Dyadobacter chenhuakuii: one gene and its partner. The protein of the gene in region 2 interacts with the protein of the main gene of each other region in a pairwise test. Links are inferred from orthologs where the notes say so. Each region holds a gene or a part of one and is shown on either strand. Other genes may lie near its edges.

Region 1 (4,833 bases), 2.3 Mb from region 2 along the record:
AGACTGGTTTTTCTTCCACGCCCGTTGTACAATGTCGGTTTTGGCAAGATTTTTCACCTGCTGGATCACATTCAGCTCAACGAGCCTGTCAAAACGCTTGCCTTGATCGTCGATGGCTTCCAGTTCAGTTTCATGCTTGTCGTACACATCTTTAATGTTGCACAACCATTTGTTGATCAAACCAAAATCATTGTTTGTCATAGCAGCTCTCACGCCGCCACATTGGTAATGTCCAACGACCAGAATGTGCTTGACATGCAGCACTTCAACCGCATATTGCAGCACGCTCAGCATGTTCATATCCGTATGCACGACCAGGTTGGCCACATTGCGGTGCACAAACATTTCACCGGGCCGCGAGCCCGTAAGGTCTTCCGCCGGAACGCGGCTGTCGGCACACCCGATCCATAAAAAATCGGGCTTTTGATCTTTGGCAAGAATCTCGAAATAAGATTCATCCACGCCTAACTGCTCGGCAGCCCAGGTCTTATTGAAGTCCAGCAGCCTTTGATATTGTTCCATATATATTTTGAGTAGTGTTACAGCTTGTGAAAGCGCTGCAAAATAAGAATATGCTTTCACATTCATTGAAATCCAAGCATCCTTTTAGCAGAAAAAAAATCGTAATTTTGCGCTCTTAAAATCCCGTTTGGTGTTATTAATACATTGTTTTTACATTAGAAAGCTAATAGTCTAGCGCTAACAGCTAACAGCACATATGAAATACAACGAGTATAAAAACCTGAGTTATCCGCAGATTGGAGACGAAGTCCTGAAATTCTGGAAAGACAAAAAGATATTTGAAGCGTCGGTTGAAACACGCGAAGGTGCACCTTCATTTACATTCTTCGAAGGCCCGCCTTCCGCGAATGGAACACCTGGTATTCACCACGTTATGGCGCGCTCGATCAAGGATATCTTTTGCCGTTACAAGACATTGCAGGGTTTTCAGGTTAAAAGAAAAGGAGGCTGGGATACGCACGGACTGCCTGTGGAATTGCAGGTTGAGAAAGAGCTGGGCATTATCAAAGATGATATTGGAAAGACGATTTCCGTTGAAGATTACAACGAAAAATGCCGCCAGACCGTCATGAAATTTACAGATCAATGGAATGACCTGACCGAAAAAATGGGTTACTGGGTTGATCTGGAAGATCCTTATATTACTTACAAAAGCGAATACATCGAGAGCCTTTGGAACCTGCTTAAAAAGCTCTACGACAAAGGTTTGCTATACAAAGGTTACACGATCCAACCTTATTCACCAGCCGCAGGAACCGGGCTTTCGTCTCACGAGCTGAACATGCCCGGGACCTACAAAGATGTGAAGGACACGACCATTGTGGCCATGTTTAAGACAAAGGGCGCAAAAGCCGCGGAAGTTTTCGCAGACTTTTCTGAGTCCGATATCCGCATCCTGGCCTGGACAACCACGCCCTGGACGCTTCCTGCAAACGCGGCATTGACAGTTGGCGGCAACATTACTTATGTTCTGGTAAAAACCTTTAACCCTTACACACATGCGCCCGTCGCAGTGGTTTTGGCAAAGGACCTCATCTCAAAATATTTCTCTGATAAGGGCCGTGACGGCGACTTTGCAGGTTATGAAGCCAGTGACAAAAAGATTCTGCCCTGGACTATCCTGACAGAATTGAAAGGAAAAGATCTGGAAGGCATTGAATACGAGCAACTAATGCCCTATGTGCAGCCTAAGGTTGAGGCGTCTGCGAAACCCGCATTCCGCGTCATTCTGGGCGACTTCGTTACGACAGAGGACGGAACGGGCGTTGTGCATACATCTCCGACATTCGGTGCGGATGACTTCCGGGTGTCGCAAGCCAATGGCATTCCGGCCATTATGGTGAAAGACGAGACCGGCAAAGATGTGCCCATTGTGGACCGCCAGGGGCGTTTTGTAAAAGAGATCACAGATTACGCAGGCCGTTTCGTCAAGCCTGAATATTATTCCGAAGAAGAACAAAATGATCCGGAATTCAGGGCAACGGATGTCCTGATAGCGATCAAGCTGAAAGAAGAAGGCAAGGCATTTAAAGTAGAAAAATACGAACACCCCTACCCACATTGCTGGCGTACGGATAAGCCGGTTTTATATTATCCGCTGGACAGCTGGTTTATCAAAACCACAGCGATGAAAGACCGCCTGGTGGAGCTAAACAAAACCATCAACTGGAAGCCGGAAAGCACCGGAACGGGCCGTTTTGGCAACTGGCTGGAAAACCTGGTCGACTGGAACCTGTCCCGCTCCCGTTACTGGGGAACGCCCCTGCCGATCTGGCGCAACGAGCATGGTGAAGAAGTCTGCATCGGCTCGATTGAAGAACTGAAAGATCAGCTGGAAGAAGCATTGCTTTCGGAAAACCTGACAAGAGAACAGGCTGCTAAAAATTCGGAATATTTATTAAAGCTGGAAAACGGCGATTATGACCTGCACAGGCCATATGTAGATAACATTGTTTTGGTTTCGAAGAAGGGCCACATCATGCACCGCGAGCCGGATTTGATCGACGTTTGGTTTGATTCGGGCGCTATGCCTTACGCGCAATGGCATTATCCGTTTGAAAATAAAGAGATTTTCGAGCAAAGTTATCCGGCAGATTTCATCTCCGAAGGCGTGGATCAAACGCGCGGCTGGTTCTTTACCCTGCACGCCATCGCCGGGATGTTGTTTGATTCTGTTGCATTCAAGAATGTCGTTTCTACCGGTTTGGTTTTAGATAAAAATGGCAACAAAATGTCCAAGCGTCTTGGCAATGCGGTTGACCCATTTGCTACCCTGTCCAAATTCGGTCCTGATGCTACGCGCTGGTATATGATCACCAATGCGGAACCCTGGGATAACCTTAAATTCAACATTGAAGGCATTGGTGAAGTGCAGCGTAAGTTTTTCGGAACACTTGTAAACACTTACAATTTCTTCGCATTATATGCCAATCTGGACGGTTATGAATTCCATGAGACCGTTTCTGTGCCCATTGAAAAACGCACGGAACTGGATCGCTGGATCTTATCAAAGCTGAATACATTGGTGAAGGAAGTTGGTGAGCAATTTGATGATTACAATCCTACCAAGGCCGGAAGACTTGTTCAGGATTTTGTAACCGATCAGCTTTCCAACTGGTATATCCGTCTCAACCGCCGCCGTTTCTGGAACCCGTCGCAGGATTCCGGTGAAGGTCTTACGGAAGACAAACAAGCCGCCTACGAAACTTTGCAGCATTGCCTGGTTACCGTTTCGCAGCTCATGTCGCCGATTGCTCCGTTTTTTGGAGAATGGTTATATAAAAACCTGACCGACGGCGACCGCGCCGCTTCGATTGCCAATAATACGGGCCATCAATACGAATCTGTGCATCTGACTTACTGGCCTAAGATCGAAGCAGAATATGTTGATCTGGACCTGGAAGCCGCCATGGAACAAGCGCAAACGATCAGTTCACTGGTCCACTCCATCCGTAAGGGGCATAAGATCAAAGTACGCCAGCCGCTCTCTAAGATTTTGATCCCTGTGCTGAATGATACTACAAAACGTCAGATTGAGCAGGTTAAGGCCATTATTTTGTCGGAGGTTAATGTCAAGAACATTGAATTCGTGCATGATGACAGCGGCATATTGATCAAGAAGATCAAACCAAACTTCAAGACATTAGGACCGAAATTCGGCCCGAAAATGAAGGAAGTGGCAGCAGCAATCTCCGCAATGGACGAAGCAGCCATCAAGGAAATCGAGAAAAATGGTTCGATAACCCTAAACGGCGCATCATCACCCATCGAAATCGCCCTTACCGACGTGGAAATCCACGCTGAGGACGTTCCAGGCTGGTTAGTAGCGAGCGAAGGCGGTCTGACAGTAGCGCTGGACGTTACGATCACAGACGAACTGCGTCTCGAAGGCATAGCACGTGACTTCGTCAACCGCGTTCAAAACCTGCGGAAAGACAGTGGTTTCGATGTAACAGATAAAATAAAAATCACATTACAGGACAACGACCGCCTGCTGGCCAGCGCCGTAACCGCCAACAAAGATTACATCTGCCAGGAAGTGCAAGCCCTGGAACTGAACATCATCAACGACCTCAACGGCGAAGCCAACGAGATTGAAATGGATGAGTTTTTGTTGAAAGTGAAGATTGAGGTTGTGTCCTGATGCAGTATCAGGCATATCCGTTCGTCCTGAACGAAGCGGAAACACACTATAAATTTGAAAGCATCGGCAAGCGTGGAGTTATCGAAAAAGCGATTTCTTTCTCCAAACTAAGCATAGATATTTATAATCTTGCGTTATTGGATTTTGATCCCGTGACGCAGAATTATATCGATGACTCTGTAACCGACAACGGCGATATGCCGGAAATAATGGCGACCGTTATAGCTGTCATTTTAAACTATTTGAATGAACACCCAGCGCGGCGCATCGTGCTGACTGGAAATTCCAAGTCAAGAAATCGGTTATATCAAATCGCAATCGGGAAAGTGTGGGAAGTTGTCCAGGAAGATCTGCAAATTTTAGGTTTTAATGGCGTCGAATGGTTAACCTTTGAACCTAATGGATCTTTCGAAAGTTTTTTAATAGCACGGAAATTCTTAATTTCATGATAAACACTGGTTTGTGGCTATGAAAGTTTTAGAGAAAAAGTATTTGGTTCCTTCCAATTTATCTCCAAAGATAACTGTTGATAATACCTTGCCGGACCTTTCGAATCACCCGGTTGTGTTGAAGAAAGCGGAAGGTGCCCGCAAACTTTTGCAAGAGCATCCTGTTCCGGAACATTTGTTGAAAAGATAAATCAATGCAGCTAGCCAACGCAACAGCTC
Region 2 (3,741 bases):
TTCAATCATTATGGGATTTCGAAGGAGGGTATTACGCAGGCTGCACTTGCCCTTTTGGGGGAATAAATAAAATCAGGTAGGGGTAAAGTTTTCCGTGATAAGTCAGGAAATAAGCCGCTTCTTTCAAATATGCTAAATCGCGAATTTTTTATGAAGTTGTCAAGATACATTGCTATATCTGCCTTAATGCTTGGATTTTCATTCGCCAAAGCCCAGCCCGCTGCTCAAAAGCACAGGGTTTTGATTTTGACAGACATTGAAAATGAACCTGATGACACACAATCCATGGTGCGTTTTCTTACTTATTCCAATCACTGGGATGTAGAGGGTTTGATCGCGACGACTTCCATACATCAGCAAAAAAGGATCGCTCCTGAAAAAATCAAACAGTTGATAAACGCTTATGGCAAAGTCAGGAACAACCTGTTGCTGCACGAGAAAGGTTTTCCCGAAACAGCATATCTCCTCAGCGTTACCAAAAGCAGTTTTCCCGAATTTGGCCTGAATGCGGTGGGCAAAGGAAAAGACTCTGAGGGCTCGGAATGGATCATTAAAGTGGTTGATAAAAAAGATGACCGGCCGGTGTGGATTCCCGTTTGGGGCGGGGCCAATTGTCTTGCACAGGCGCTTTGGAAAGTAAAAATGACCCGCTCGCCGGAAGATCTTAAAAAGTTTGTCTCCAAAATCCGGATGTATACCATTTCGGACCAGGACGATACCGGGCCATGGATCCGTAAGAATTTTCCTGATCTATTCTACGTCGGCAGTCCAGGTTACCATGCCGCTGGCGCTTACCATTCTGCAACCTGGTCGGGCATTAGCGGTGATAAGTTTCACGGCCGGTTCGCTGGCGCCAATTTTACCATTGTAGACAATCCCTGGCTCGACGAAAACGTGCGGAACCACGGACCGCTGGGCGCAGAATATCCGTTCACAAAGTTCCTGATGGAAGGCGACACGCCCTCATTTTTAGGACTGATCAACAACGGTTTAAATGATCCCGAACATCCTGAATACGGAGGATGGGGCGGCCGGTATGAACTCTACACGCCGCATACGCTGAAATATTTTTATGAGCCCGAAACCCGCCCCATCTACACCGATGCCATGGACGAAGTGAAGGGCGCTGACAGCTTGTTTCACACCAGCAATAAGGCAACATTATGGAGATGGCGGGAAGCCTTTCAGCACGATTTTGCAGCGCGTATGGATTGGACGATCAAACCTTACAAAGAAGCAAATCATCCACCCAAAGCAGCATTGAAGCATGCAAACGCCATTAAAGCCAAAACCGGCGAGAAAGTAACATTAAGCGCCGAGGGTTCCGAGGACCCGGATGGAAACGAGCTTACTTACCAATGGATCTACTATCCGGAGCCCGGCTCCTATAACCAGAAAGACCCGCTGGGAATCAACAATTGGCAGGCTAAAAACACATTCTTTACGGCTCCTAAGGTTGAAAAACCGGAGACGATCCACATTATCCTGGCTGTAACGGACAAAGGCGTTCCGGCGCTGACGCGTTATCAGCGTGTGATCGTAACAGTTTATCCTGAGTAACCGGATCGGTTTATGAGATTTATCAAAACATTCAGCATTCTATTTTATGCCATCATTGCGCTGGCGGGCTGCCAGTCCAAAGACGGTTCTGACGAGCCCAAGAAAATGGCGATCGTCGTTTCAACATTGAATAACCCGTGGTTTGTGTTCCTGGCGGAAAGGGCGCAGGCCAAAGCAAAGGAATTGGGTTACGAATCAAAAGTGTTTGATTCTCAAAACAATACATCGCTCGAAACAGATCATTTTGAAAATGCAATGGCGAGCGGTTATGATGCAATTTTATTTAATCCGACAGACGCGGACGGCTCAATTGTCAATGTCAAAAATGCCACAGCAGCGGGCATTCCGGTTTTTTGCATGGACAGGGAAGTGAATTCCAATGAGGCTGCAACTTCGCAAATCCTGTCCGACAGCTATTCGGGCTGCGTGGCGATCGCTCGTTATTTTGTGGAAACATTGAATAAAAAAGGAAAATACGTCGAGATTCTTGGCATGGTGGGCGATAACAACACCTGGAACCGCTCCAAGGGCTTTCACAGTGTGGTGGACCATTATTCCGATTTAAAAATGGTGGCGCAGCAAAGCGCCGATTTCGACAGAAACAAAGCGATGGAAGTCCTCGAATCGATTTTACAGGCTCATCCCGACATTGATGCGGTCTTTTGTGGCAACGATGCGATGGCTATGGGCGCTTATCAGGCCCTCGTCGCTGCAGGGAAGGCGGATAAGGTGAAAGTTTTCGGGTTTGATGGTGCCGAAGATGTTGTCAATTCTATCAAGGATGGAAAAATACTGGCGACGGGCATGCAGTTTCCCGAGGTAATGGCTCAGACGGCCGCCAATTTTGCCGATGAATATTTCAAAGGTAAGCGCGATTTTCCCAGGAAGATGCCGGTGGCTGTGGAGCTGGTTGTGAAGGATAACATTGAAAATTACGCCGCCTACGGCAAAAAGGAATAGCAATGAATAAAATGGTCCGATATGGTGTGTTCCTGCTGGTTGTGGCTTTCCTGGCTTATCATTCGGTGTATTTCAAAAAGCTGGATGAGGTGAAAGCGGGAACAGCTTCCTTCAATGCCAAAAAATATGCTGCGGATTTCTGGGCTAAAAAGCTGACGCCAGCGCTTGCAAAGTCCACTGACACGGGTCAGCTTTTGTCGCTTTTACGGACCGATAAAGACAAGGCTTTTAAAGAGCATGCGCATGCCTTGGGCATCGGTAACATTAAATATTTCCTTATTAAAGGCTCAGGAAAAGTGACGGATGTGCAGGAGAACCAGGTGCTTATCAGGTTGGAATCTGAAAACGAAAAGCCCGAAATGCGCCTTGCAACGGAATATGTGTTTGGTAATGCTGTGCGCGATGCTTCCGGGACGATCGATATCAATGAATTTTCCAATTCCATGGATTTCAATAATGTGTCGGCGGAGATCAATAAGATCATCCGCGAAAAAGTAATCCCGCCATTTAAATCCAAAGTAAAGAAAGGCGATGTCATCGAGTTTGCCGGGGCGATAGAGCTGAATCAGGAACATTTGAAGCTGAATAACATTGAAATCATTCCCATCAGCTTGACAATTAAGGAATTGTAAACCAATCCAATCTTCCTATGCTGGAAGTTAACAACATAACGAAGAGATTCCCCGGCGTCATCGCGCTCGAAAACGTGTGCCTTTCCATTGAAGCTGGCAAGGTCACCGCATTGATTGGTGAGAATGGGGCGGGGAAATCCACGTTGATGAAAATCCTTTCCGGCGTTTACCAGGATTTTGAAGGGGAAATCTGTTTCAAAGGCGCGCCTGCAAAATTCTCCGGCCCGAAAGACGCACAGCAAAAAGGCATTGCCATCATTCACCAGGAACTCAACCTGATCCCGTATCTGACCATTACAGAGAATATTTTTCTCGGCCGGGAAATGCTCACGCAGTTCGGAACGATTGATAAAACGCGGATGCGCAAAAAAACGCAGGAATTGCTCGACAGGCTGAAATTAAAAGTAAAGCCCGAAACGCAGGTGGTGAAACTGAAAGTGGGACAACAACAAATCGTAGAAATCGCGAAATCCCTGCTCACAGACGCGGAACTAATCATCATGGATGAGCCAACTTCCGCTATAACAGGCAGCGAAGTGGACCTGCTTTTTGATATCATTGACAACCTCCGCGCAGACGGCAAAGCGAT

The links. Proteins that work in one complex are often made in the same cells at the same time.
Region 1: the proteins of NFI80_RS04470 (region 2) and ileS interact in binary tests that used the Escherichia coli proteins (3 or more experiments, as listed by UniProt). The link is inferred for Dyadobacter chenhuakuii from one-to-one orthologs.

Annotation. Positions count from the first base shown.
Region 1 is NZ_CP098805.1:3,362,987-3,367,819, forward strand. Bases 383-4,365 are described here. They hold ileS (isoleucine--tRNA ligase), read left to right. Parts: upstream 383-718; coding sequence 719-4,165; downstream 4,166-4,365. Other genes in these bases: can (carbonate dehydratase), read right to left, coding at 383-522; NFI80_RS13880 (DUF6934 family protein), read left to right, coding at 4,165-4,365. In the rest of the region: more of can, read right to left, coding at 1-382; more of NFI80_RS13880, read left to right, coding at 4,366-4,614; NFI80_RS13885 (hypothetical protein), read left to right, coding at 4,634-4,804; NFI80_RS13890 (3-hydroxyacyl-CoA dehydrogenase), read left to right, coding at 4,809-4,833. UniProt on the Escherichia coli protein: Catalyzes the attachment of isoleucine to tRNA(Ile). As IleRS can inadvertently accommodate and process structurally similar amino acids such as valine, to avoid such errors it has two additional distinct tRNA(Ile)-dependent editing activities.
Region 2 is NZ_CP098805.1:1,072,017-1,075,757, forward strand. The notes cover bases 656-3,546. They hold NFI80_RS04470 (D-ribose ABC transporter substrate-binding protein), read left to right. Parts: upstream 656-1,572; coding sequence 1,573-2,520; downstream 2,521-3,546. Other genes in these bases: NFI80_RS04465 (DUF1593 domain-containing protein), read left to right, coding at 656-1,560; NFI80_RS04475 (DUF2291 domain-containing protein), read left to right, coding at 2,523-3,152; NFI80_RS04480 (sugar ABC transporter ATP-binding protein), read left to right, coding at 3,170-3,546. Outside these bases: NFI80_RS04460 (transketolase family protein), read left to right, coding at 1-66; more of NFI80_RS04465, read left to right, coding at 151-655; more of NFI80_RS04480, read left to right, coding at 3,547-3,741. UniProt on the Escherichia coli protein: Part of the ABC transporter complex RbsABC involved in ribose import. Binds ribose. Also serves as the primary chemoreceptor for chemotaxis.